DNA from 3 places in the Streptomyces sp. NBC_01006 genome. Region 1 is predicted to be linked to each of the others. Evidence: riboswitches for the same ligand, from Rfam matches in the RefSeq annotation. Region 1 holds a riboswitch; each other region holds the start of a gene.
What was found. Region 1 has a riboswitch for thiamine pyrophosphate ahead of thiO (glycine oxidase ThiO). Riboswitches for the same ligand answer to the same signal wherever they lie in the genome.
Positions count from the first base shown of each region.

Region 2: it holds a riboswitch for thiamine pyrophosphate, as region 1 does, so the genes downstream of both, thiC (phosphomethylpyrimidine synthase ThiC) here and thiO (glycine oxidase ThiO) in region 1, are expected to answer to the same signal.
Region 3: it holds a riboswitch for thiamine pyrophosphate, as region 1 does, so the genes downstream of both, OG509_RS27105 (thiamine ABC transporter substrate binding subunit) here and thiO (glycine oxidase ThiO) in region 1, are expected to answer to the same signal.

Region 1 is NZ_CP108700.1:2,534,726-2,538,526, reverse strand. It holds gene OG509_RS11485 (thiazole synthase) at 84-878, opposite strand; gene thiS (sulfur carrier protein ThiS) at 884-1,084, opposite strand; gene thiO (glycine oxidase ThiO) at 1,081-2,343, opposite strand; TPP riboswitch at 2,341-2,453, opposite strand; gene OG509_RS11470 (NAD(P)/FAD-dependent oxidoreductase) at 2,558-3,778, shown strand.
Region 2 is NZ_CP108700.1:4,140,824-4,144,624, forward strand. It holds gene OG509_RS18905 (hypothetical protein) at 1-58, shown strand, start outside; gene thiC (phosphomethylpyrimidine synthase ThiC) at 179-1,966, opposite strand; TPP riboswitch at 1,961-2,106, opposite strand; gene OG509_RS18915 (YibE/F family protein) at 2,179-3,588, shown strand; gene OG509_RS18920 (SsgA family sporulation/cell division regulator) at 3,683-3,801, opposite strand, start outside.
Region 3 is NZ_CP108700.1:5,882,595-5,886,395, forward strand. It holds gene OG509_RS27095 (phosphatidate cytidylyltransferase) at 1-545, shown strand, start outside; gene rlmN (23S rRNA (adenine(2503)-C(2))-methyltransferase RlmN) at 706-1,818, shown strand; TPP riboswitch at 1,845-1,973, shown strand; gene OG509_RS27105 (thiamine ABC transporter substrate binding subunit) at 2,061-3,164, shown strand; gene OG509_RS27110 (ABC transporter permease) at 3,224-3,801, shown strand, end outside.

The DNA of each region.
Region 1 (3,801 bases):
GGGTGGGCAGCCCCCGACCCGCCCCGGGGGGGGCCGAGGGGGAGGTGGCGGGCCCGCGCCGTGAGCCTCGTACCCCCGCCCGCTCAGAACGCCGGGCGTTCCGGGTCCAGGGTGGCTCGGCCTTCGGTCGGGGACGAGGGCTCCGCGAAGCGGCGCTGGGGGATGCGGCCGGCCCGGTACGCCAGGCGGCCCGCCGAGACGGCGTCCCGCATGGCCGCCGCCATCAGGACCGGCGCCTGCGCCCGGGTCACCGCCGAGGCCAGCATCACCGCCGCGCAGCCCAGCTCCATGGCCAGCGCCACGTCCGAGGCCGTGCCCGCCCCCGCGTCCAGGATCACCGGGACCCCGGCCCGCTCCGCGATCAGCTCGAAGTTGTGCGGGTTCCGGATGCCCATCCCCGAGCCGATCGGGGACCCCAGCGGCATGATCGCCGCGCAGCCCACGTCCTCCAGCTTGCGCGCCAGCACCGGGTCGTCGTTCGTGTAAGGCAGGACCGTGAAGCCCTCGTCCACCAGCGTCTCCGCCGCGTCCAGCAGCTCCACCCCGTCCGGCAGCAGGGTCCGCTCGTCGGCCACGACCTCCAGCTTGATCCAGTCCGTGCCCAGCGCCTCCCGCGCGAGGCGCGCCGTCAGCACCGCCTCGCCCGCCGTGAAGCACCCCGCGGTGTTCGGCAGCACCGCGATGCCCAGCCGGGTCAGCACCGACAGCACCGAGCCCTGGACCGTCGGGTCCAGCCGCCGCATCGCCACCGTCGTGAGCTCCGTGCCGGACGCGATCAGCGCCCGTTCCAGCACGTCCAGGCTGGGCGCTCCGCCCGTCCCCATGATCAGACGGGACGAGAAGGTCCGGCCGCCCAGTACGAAAGCGTCGTCCGCCATCGCGCTCAGCCTCCCTGTACCGCGGTGAGGACCTCGACCCGGTCGCCCTCGCCGACCGGCGTGAGCGCCCACTGCCCGCGCGGGACGACGGTCTCGTTCAGTGCGGCCGCGACGCCGGAGGGCGCCGCGGTCAGGGTGGCGACCACCGCGTCGAGCGTGGTGCCGGCCGCGATCTCGCGCGGCTCGCCGTTGACGGAGATGGTCATGCGTACGACTCCTGACGTGCGGCGGAGAACCGGCGCGGGGTGAACGGTCGGGCGATCTCCGGCAGCGTGCCGGTGGTCAGCAGCTCCGCCATCACGTCGCCGGTGAGCGGGGTCAGCAGCACCCCGTTGCGGTAGTGCCCGGTGGCCAGGTGCAGGCCGGGCAGGTCGGTCGGGCCCAGCAGCGGGGCGTTGTCCGGGGAGCCGGGCCGCAGTCCGGCCCGGGTCTCGGTCAGCGGCAGCTCGGTGATGCCGGGCACCAACTCATGGGCATCGCGCAGGAGTTCGTACACCCCGCCCGCGGTGACCGTGGTGTCCCAGCCGAGTTCCTCGCTGGTGGCCCCGATGACGAGCTCGCCGTTCTCGCGCGGCACCAGGTAGACGTGGCTGCCGCGGACCACCGCCCGTACCGTCCGCGACAGGAACGGCGCGTACGCCGCCGGCACCGCGAGCCGCAGCACCTGCCCCTTCACCGGCCGTACGGGAGGCAGCACCTGCGCCGGTACGCCGGCCAGCCGGCCGCTGAGCGAGCCCGCGGCCAGCACCACCTGGTCGGCGCGCAGCTCCGTACCGTCGTCGAGCCGTGCGCCGACGGCCCGGTCGGCGGCGGTCAGCAGCCGCTCCGCGGCCGCCCGGCGGATCTCCACGCCGGAGCCCTCGCAGGCGGCCAGCAGCGCGGCCGCCAGCCGGCGCGGATCGACCTGGTGGTCGCCGTCCACGCGCAGCCCGCCCCGCACGCCGGGAGCCAGCATCGGCTCCAGGCGGCGGCACTCGCGGCCGGTGAGCCACTCGGACTCCAGGCCGCAGCGGCGCTGGAGGGCGTGCAGTTCGCGCAGGTGCAGCCGGTCGTCGGAGTCGAGGGCCACGGCGAGGGTGCCGCAGGCGCGGTAGCCGATGTCCATCCCGCCGCTGGCCTCGGCCAGCTCGGCGGTGAACTCGGGGTAGCGGGCGGCCGAGGCGACGTTGAGGCCCAGCAGGGTCTCCTCGCCGTAGTGCAGCTCCGTGACGGCGGCGAGCATGCCGGCCGCGACCTGTGCGGCGCCGCCGCCGGGCACCGGATCGGCGAGCACGGTCCGCAGCCCGCGCCGCGCCGCCCGCCAGGCGGTGACGAGGCCGATGATCCCGCCCCCGATGACGAGGACGTCGGATCCCGTGGATCCCGTGGATCCCGTGGATCCCGTGGATTCCGAGGCCCCTGTGGACCTCGTGGACCCTGTGGACCCTGGGGATCCCGCTTCGGATCCCTTCCGAGATGAGTGCATGGGCGTCCAGCCCCTCCCTTCGCCGGCATGACCCGGATCAGGTTCGTACGGTCGGAGGCCGCTCAGCCTCCCTCTCAGCCCGGTCCGCCCGGACTCCCGCGATAGGTACGGGCGCCAGCCTAACCCCGGCGCCGGGGGCGGGTAAGGCTGCCTCCCCGGCCGCCGCGCCGGGCCGCTGTTCCTGACGAAACGTCAGATCGCTAGGCTGGGCGGTGTGAGCGAGCAGACGGAACAGACTCAGAGCGGCGTCGTCATCGTCGGCGCCGGAATGGCCGGGGTGCAGACCGCGGTCGCGCTGCGGGAGCAGGGGTGGCGCGGTCCCGTGACCCTGCTGGGCGCCGAGCCCCACCAGCCCTACGACCGGCCGCCGCTGTCGAAGGCGGTGCTGCTCGGCAAGGCCGAGGACTCCGCGTTCGACGTGGACTTCGAGGGGCTCGACATCGTGCTCCGGCTCGGGGTGGAGGTCACCGGGCTGCGGGCCGCCGAGCGCGAGCTGGACACCGAGGCGGGGCCGGTCCCGTACGAGGTGCTCGTCCTGGCGACCGGCGCCGAACCGCTGACCCTGCCCGGGTCCGAGGGCGTCCCCGGCGTGCACCTGCTGCGCACCCTGGACGACGCGGCCCGGCTGCGCCCGGTGCTGGCCCGGACCCCGGCGACCGTGGTGGTCGGGGCGGGCTGGATCGGAGCCGAGTTCGCCACCGCGGCGCGCACGGCGGGCTGCGCGGTGACGGTGGTCGAGGCGGCGGACCGGGTGCTGGCCGGGGCGCTGCCCGCGGAGGTCGCGGCCCCCATGGCCCACTGGTACGAGGAGGCCGGGGCCACCCTGCTGACCGGCGCCAAGGTCTCCTCGGTGGAGTCCGGGCGGGTCCTGCTCGCGGACGGGCGGGAGCTGCCCGCGGGCGCGGTGGTCGTGGGCATCGGAGCCCGCCCGGCGACCAGGTGGCTGGCGGACTCGGGGGTCGAGCTCGGGCCGGACGGCGCGGTCGCGGCGGACGAGTACCTGCGTACCTCCCTGCCCGGGGTGTACGCGGTCGGCGACTGCGCGTCGTTCCCCTCGGCCCGCTACGGGGCGCGGCTGCTGGTGCACCACTGGGACAACGCCCTGCAGGGGCCGCGGGTGGTCGCGGCGAACATCGTGGTGGGGACCGAGGCACAGGTCTACGACCCGGTGCCGTACTTCTGGTCGGAGCAGTTCGGGCGCTTCGTGCAGTACGCGGGGCACCACGCGGACGCCGACGAGCTGCTGTGGCGCGGGGATCCCGCCGAGGCGTCGTGGTCGGTGTGCTGGCTGCGGGGCGGTGCGCTGGCCGCGGTCCTGGCGGTGGGCCGGCCGCGGGACCTGGCGCAGGGGCGGAAGCTGATCGAGACGGGGGCCCCGGTGGATCCGGCCAAGGTCGCCGATTCCGCGGTCCCGCTGAAATCGGCGCTGGTCTAGCCCGGTGCGAGCCCGGTGCGAGC
Region 2 (3,801 bases), 1.6 Mb from region 1:
CACCCCGCCGGACTTCACCAGCCCGGACTTCAGCAGCCCGGACGGCGGCACGCAGTAGCGCCGCGGCCCGCAGTGGGCCGTCCGTCCTTGTTTCACGTGAAACATCGCGTCACGCCGGGACACTGCCCTGGGAAGCCCCCTCAACCTCCCCAGAGCAGCGCCGGCCGCCACGGGCGGGTCAGTCGGCCAGCGGGAGGTACACCCGGTTGCCGCTCGCCGCGAACTCGGCGGACTTCTCCGCCATGCCCGCCTCGATCTCATCGGCCTTCAGGTCGCCGCCGTGCTCACGGCGGATGTCCTGGGAGATCTTCATCGAGCAGAACTTGGGACCGCACATGGAGCAGAAGTGCGCGGTCTTGGCCGGCTCGGCCGGGAGCGTCTCGTCGTGGAACTCACGGGCCGTGTCCGGGTCGAGGGCCAGGTTGAACTGGTCCTCCCAGCGGAACTCGAACCGCGCGTCCGACAGGGCGTCGTCCCACTCCTGGGCGCCCGGGTGCCCCTTGGCCAGGTCCGCCGCGTGCGCAGCGATCTTGTACGTGATGACGCCGGTCTTCACGTCGTCGCGGTTGGGCAGGCCCAGGTGCTCCTTCGGCGTGACGTAGCAGAGCATCGCGGTGCCCCACCAGGCGATCATCGCGGCGCCGATGCCGGAGGTGATGTGGTCGTACGCCGGGGCGACGTCCGTGGTCAGCGGGCCGAGCGTGTAGAACGGCGCCTCCTCGCAGATCTCCTGCTGAAGGTCGATGTTCTCCTTGATCTTGTGCATCGGGACATGGCCCGGGCCCTCGATCATGGTCTGCACGTTGTGCCGCTTGGCGATCGTGTTCAGCTCGCCCAGCGTCTTCAGCTCCGCGAACTGCGCCGCGTCATTGGCGTCCGCGATGGAGCCGGGACGCAGGCCGTCGCCCAGCGAGTACGTGACGTCGTACGCCGCGAGGATCTCGCAGAGCTCCTCGAAGTTCGTGTAGAGGAAGTTCTCCTTGTGGTGCGCCAGGCACCACGCGGCCATGATCGAGCCGCCGCGGGAGACGATGCCGGTCTTGCGGCGGGCGGTCAGCGGTACGTACGGCAGCAGCACGCCGGCGTGGACCGTCATGTAGTCGACGCCCTGCTCGGCCTGCTCGATGACCGTGTCCTTGTAGATCTCCCAGGTCAGGTCCTCGGCACGGCCGTCGACCTTCTCCAGCGCCTGGTACAGCGGCACGGTGCCGATCGGGACCGGGGAGTTGCGCAGCACCCACTCGCGGGTGGTGTGGATGTTGCGGCCGGTCGAGAGGTCCATGACCGTGTCGGCGCCCCACTTGGTCGCCCAGGTCATCTTGTCGACCTCCTCCTCGATGGAGGAGGTGACGGCGGAGTTGCCGATGTTGGCGTTGACCTTCACCAGAAACCGCTTGCCGATGATCATCGGCTCGATCTCCGGGTGGTTCACGTTCGCCGGAAGCACCGCTCGGCCGGCGGCGATCTCCTCGCGGACGACCTCGGGGGAGACGTTCTCGCGGATCGCGACGTACTCCATCTCCGGGGTGATCTCACCGCGGCGGGCGTACGCGAGCTGCGTGACGGCTGCGCCGCCACGGCCTCGGCGGGGCTGGCGCGGGCGGCCCGGGAAGACCGCGTCGAGGTTCTTGAGGCCACCGCGCGGCGAGGTGTGCTTGATGCCGTCGTCCTCGGGGCGCACGGGGCGGCCCGCGTACTCCTCGGTGTCGCCGCGGCCGATGATCCAGTTCTCGCGCAGCGGCGGCAGCCCGCGCCGTACGTCGGTCTCGATCTGCGGGTCGGTGTACGGCCCGGACGTGTCGTAGAGCGTCACGTCCTTGCCGTTGGTGAGGTGGACTTGGCGGACCGGCACCCGGATGTCGGGGCGGGAGCCCGCCACGTAGCCCTTGTGCCAGCCCGGCTGGCGCTCGGTGTGGCCGTCGCCGTCCTGGCTGACGGCAGGCGTGCGTGCGTCATGAATGGTCATGAGACCTGATCTCCCTACGCCGGCATTACCCGGTAACAGGTTCGGCGGTCGACGCAGCCTCTTCCCGTACGCATATGTGCTGCGCGTACGGTGATCAGCGCCCTCTCAGCCCGGTGCTCCGAGCTCCCGCGTTGTGCAAAGGTGCCCCCACGCTAGCGTCATCTGTGGCGTGCTGAACAGTGGGCCCCCTCAACTCTTGCGATGATCTGCCGGTGACGTCCTCGCCGCAGCCTCCCACCGAGCCCACCGAGCCCACGGGTCACACCGACCACGCACACGTGGGCCACGGGCATGACCACGAGCATGCCCGGATCCCGGACCAGGGCCACTCCCACGGTCATTCCCACGGCCACGGACCGGCGGCCCCCGTCTCGAAGCACCTGCGCAAGGTCATCGCGGCGGTCCTGATCCCGTTCGCCGTCGCCGTCTTCGTCGGCATGGTGGTGCTCTGGCCGGGCGGTGCCCCCGCCCACGAGCGCTCCGGGGTGGGCTTCGACCGGCAGACCCAGCAAGGCGTCGTCACCGCGCTCGAGCAGGTCGACTGCAAATCCGTGAACGCCTCGCAAGTGCCGGCCACCGGCAGCGTCTCCACCCCGGAGGGACGCGAGGCCAAGGCCGCGCAGACCGGCGAGTGCAAGAAGGCCACCATCGAGGTCACCACCGGACCCGACAAGGGCCGCACCTTCTTCGAGATCATCCAGCCGGGCGCACCACGGCAGCTGAAGGACGGCCAGGAGGTGGTCGTCGCCTACGCGCCGGACGCCCCGCGGGATCTCCAGTACTCCGTGGTCGACGTGAACCGCAAGCTGCCCCTGGCGGTGCTGGCCGCGTTCTTCGCGGTGGCGGTGGTCGTCGTCGGGCGGATGCGGGGCCTGTTCGCGCTGATCGCGCTGGTCGTCAGCTTCGGCGTGCTGACCCTCTTCATCCTCCCGGCGATCCTGCAGGGCTCGAACCCGCTGGTCGTCGCGGTCGTCGGAGCCAGCGCCATCATGCTCATCGCGCTCTACATGTGCCACGGCCTGAGCGCCCGTACCTCCGTCGCCGTTCTGGGCACGCTCGTCTCGCTGCTGCTGATCGGGCTGCTGGGCTCGGTGTTCGTCGACTGGGCGTTCCTCAGCGGGAACACCGACGACAACACCGGGCTGATCCACGGGCTCTACCCGGAGATCGACATGAGCGGCCTGTTGCTCGCGGGCATCATCATCGGATCCCTGGGTGTCCTGGACGACGTGACGGTCACCCAGACCTCGGCGGTCTGGGAACTCCACCAGGCCGACCCGTCGATGGGGTCCCGCTCCTTGTACCGTGCGGCCATCAGGATCGGCCGCGACCACATCGCATCGGTGGTCAACACCCTGGTCCTGGCCTACGCGGGCGCGGCGCTGCCCCTGCTCCTGCTGTTCTCGATCGCGAACAGCAGCATGGGTTCGGTGGCCAACAGCGAGCTGGTCGCGGAGGAGATCGTACGGACCCTCGTCGGGTCGATCGGCCTGGTGGCCTCGGTTCCGGTGACCACGGCGCTGGCCGCGCTGGTGGTCTCCGCCGACCGGCCGGGATCCCCGGCCGGAGCAGCGGCTTCGGGGCCGGTCCGCGGCGGCCGGGGGCGGCGGCGCAAGCGCTGAGAGACCCGGGTGGCTCGGGGGCCCGGGGCGACTCGGCGCGTACGGTCCGCTCGGCTCGTACGGTCGGTCCGCTCGGCTCGTACGGCCGACCCGCTCAGCCCGCGTTCTGCTCGTTCTGCTGGGACTCGGCCAGGATCCGGTCCAGCGCCTCGTCGAGGTTCTCCTCGAAGTCGCCGAGGTTTCGCTCCTGACCGAGCGGAACAAGCCGGTCTG
Region 3 (3,801 bases), 3.3 Mb from region 1:
CGCTGGCGGTCCTGGTCTGGCGGATGACCGAACCGCCCGAGGACTACCTCAAGGACGTCACGGCGGGCGTCTTCGCGGCGTTCTACGTGCCCTTCCTGGCCACCTTCGTCGCGATGCTGCTCACCGCCGACGACGGGCCGGAGCGCGTGGTCACGTTCCTGCTGCTGACCGTGGTCAGCGACACCGGGGCGTACGCGGTGGGCTGGCGCTTCGGCAAGACCAAGCTGGCGCCGCGCATCAGCCCCGGCAAGACCCGCGAGGGGCTGCTCGGCGCGGTGGCCTTCGCGATGGCGGCCGGCGCGCTCTGCATGGAGTTCCTGATCGACGGGGGCGTGTGGTGGCAGGGCCTGCTGCTCGGTCTCGCGGTCGCGGTCAGCGCCACGCTGGGCGACCTCGGTGAGTCGATGATCAAGCGGGACCTGGGCATCAAGGACATGGGCACGCTCCTCCCGGGCCACGGCGGCATCATGGACCGGCTCGACTCCCTGCTGCCGACCGCCCCTGTGGTGTGGCTGCTGCTCGCCGCCTTCGTCGGCACCGGCTGAAACCGGGCCCCGCGGCTTCCGACCGGCGGGCGGTTCACCAGGGCAACCCCGCTGAGCTGGGACGACGTACGTACGAAGGCTTCGGGTGGGTCGGGGCGGTTACTCTTGAAAGGCGCGCTGCTTCTGCGGCGCGCCTTTCGTCTTACGAGGAGTACCAGCCATGGCCCGCCCTGTCCCGGGAGAGCTCACCTTCGTCGCCCCTCGCGGGGCCAAGAAGCCGCCCCGGCATCTCGCCGACCTCACGCCCGAGGAGCGTCGCGAGGCGGTCGCCGCGATCGGCGAGAAGCCCTTCCGGGCCAAGCAGCTCTCACAGCACTACTTCGCCCGGTACGCGCACGACCCGGCCGAGTGGACCGACATCCCGGCGGGCTCGCGGGAGAAGCTCCAGCAGGAACTGCTGCCCGAGCTGATGAACGTCATCCGGCACATCTCGTGCGACGACGACACCACGCGCAAGACCCTGTGGAAGCTGCACGACGGCACGCTCGTCGAGTCCGTGCTGATGCGCTACCCCGACCGGGTCACCATGTGCATCTCCTCGCAGGCCGGCTGCGGCATGAACTGCCCGTTCTGCGCCACCGGCCAGGCGGGCCTGGACCGCAACCTGTCCACCGCCGAGATCGTCCACCAGATCGTCGACGGCATGCGCGCGCTGCGCGACGGCGAGGTCCCCGGCGGCCCGGCCCGGCTGTCCAACATCGTCTTCATGGGCATGGGCGAGCCGCTGGCCAACTACAAGCGGGTCGTCGGCGCCATCCGCCGCCTCACCGACCCCGAGCCCGACGGCCTGGGCCTGTCGCAGCGCGGCATCACCGTCTCCACCGTCGGCCTCGTCCCGGCGATGCTGCGCTTCGCCGACGAGGGCTTCAAGTGCCGCCTCGCGGTCTCGCTGCACGCGCCGGACGACGAGCTGCGCGACACCCTCGTCCCCGTGAACACCCGCTGGAAGGTCCGCGAGGTCCTCGACGCGGCCTGGGAGTACGCCGAGAAGTCCGGCCGCCGGATCTCCATCGAGTACGCCCTGATCCGCGACATCAACGACCAGGCCTGGCGCGGCGACCTCCTCGGCCGGCTGCTCAAGGGCAAGCGCGTCCACGTCAACCTGATCCCGCTGAACCCGACGCCGGGCTCGAAGTGGACCGCCTCGCGTCCCGAGGACGAGAAGGCCTTCGTGGAGGCCATCGCCCGCCACGGCGTGCCGGTGACCGTACGGGACACCCGCGGCCAGGAGATCGACGGCGCCTGCGGTCAGCTCGCCGCGAGCGAGCGGTAGGCTGGCCCGCGTATATCTGAATACTCATATTCCGACAGGGGAGCGCCACAGCGCTGAGAGTGCGGCAACACGCTATCTAGGACAAGCACAGCGGCCGCAGACCCTCTGAACCTTGCCCAGGTCATTCTGGGTAGGAAGTTCGGTCACCACCTCAAGCTGTTGCGCCCTGCCCGGGCGCCCGCTCCACCGGAGCGCCCGGGCAGGGCCGCGTCTTCTCCTGGTCAACCCAGGAGGAATGTTCCGTGAGCACCACCAGGAAGATCGCGGGTGCGGCGCTGGCCGCGGCCCTCGGTGTCAGTACGCTCGCCGCGTGCGGCGGCGGCAAGGCCAAGGACGAGTCCGCGGCCGGCGGGAGCGAGGCGCCGAAGTCCAAGACGGTCACGCTCGTCTCGCACGACTCCTTCAACGTGACCGACACGGTCCTCAAGGAGTTCGAGCAGCAGAGCGGCTACACCGTCAAGGTCCTGAAGTCCGGGGACGCGGGCGCCGCCCTCAACCAGGAGATCCTCACCAAGGGCTCCCCGCGCGGCGACGTCTTCTTCGGTGTGGACAACACGCTCCTCTCGCGCGCCCTCGACAACGGGATCTTCACGCCGTACGAGGTCAAGGGCCTGGCCGACGTGAAGCCCGAGTACGTGCTCGACAAGGAGCACCGGGTCACCCCGATCGACTCCGGCGACATCTGCGTCAACTACGACAAGGCGTACTTCGCCGACAAGAAGCTCGCCCCGCCGCAGACGCTGGACGACCTGGTCAAGCCCGAGTACAAGAACCTGCTGGTCACCGAGAACGCGGCGACCTCCTCGCCGGGCCTCGGCTTCCTGCTCGCTTCCGTCGGCAAGTACGGGGACGAGGGCTGGAAGGACTACTGGAGCAAGCTCAAGGCCAACGGCGTCGAGGTCGTCGACGGCTGGGAGCAGGCCTACAACGAGCGCTTCTCCGGCTCCGCGGGCGGCAAGAAGGCCAAGGGCGACCGGCCGCTGGTCGTCTCGTACGCCTCCAGCCCGCCGGTCGAGGTCCTGTACGGGGAGCCGCAGCCGGCCGAGGCCCCCACGGGCGTGGCCACCGGCACCTGCTTCCGACAGGTCGAGTTCGCGGGCCTGCTCAAGGGCGCGAAGAACGAGGAGGGCGGCAAGGCGCTCCTCGACTTCCTGGTGAGCAAGAAGTTCCAGGAGGACATGCCGCTCCAGATGTTCGTGAACCCGGTGGTCAAGGACGCGAAGCTGCCGGAGCTGTTCACGAAGCACGGCGTGGTCATCGAGAAGCCGGAAAACGTCGCTCCCGAGACCATCGCCAAGAACCGTGAGCAGTGGGTCAAGGCATGGTCCTCGCTCGTCGTGAAGTAGGACGCGAGAGCACTCCCGTGAAGGAGAGCGCGCGCGGTACGGCTGTCAGGCTCCTGCTGATGGCCGTGCCGCTCGCCTTCTTCGGGCTGTTCTTCGCCTACCCCGTGGCCGCGATCGTCGGCCGCGGGATCAAAACCGACGAGGGCTGGCAGTTCGGCCGGATCGGCGAGGTGCTGACCCGGCCCGACATCGCCGACGTGCTCTGGTTCACCACCTGGCAGGCGCTCGCGTCCACGGTGCTCACGCTCCTGATCGCACTCCCCGGCGCGTACGTCTTCGCGCGCTTCGAGTTCCCCGGCAAGCAGCTGCTGCGGGCGGTGGTCACGGTCCCGTTCGTGCTGCCGACGGTGGTGGTCGGCACCGCCTTCCTGGCGCTGGTCGGGCGCGGCGGACTGCTCGACGAGCTGTGGGGCGTCCGGCTGGACACCACCGTGTGGGCGATCCTGCTCGCGCACGTCTTCTTCAACTACGCCGTCGTCGTACGGACGGTCGGCGGACTCTGGGCGCAGCTGGACCCGCGCCAGGAGGAGGCCGCCCGGGTGCTGGGCGGCGGGCGGTTCGCCGCCTGGCGGCGGGTGACGCTGCCCGCGCTCGGGCCGGCGGTGGCCGCGGCCTCGCTGATGGTGTTCCTGTTCAC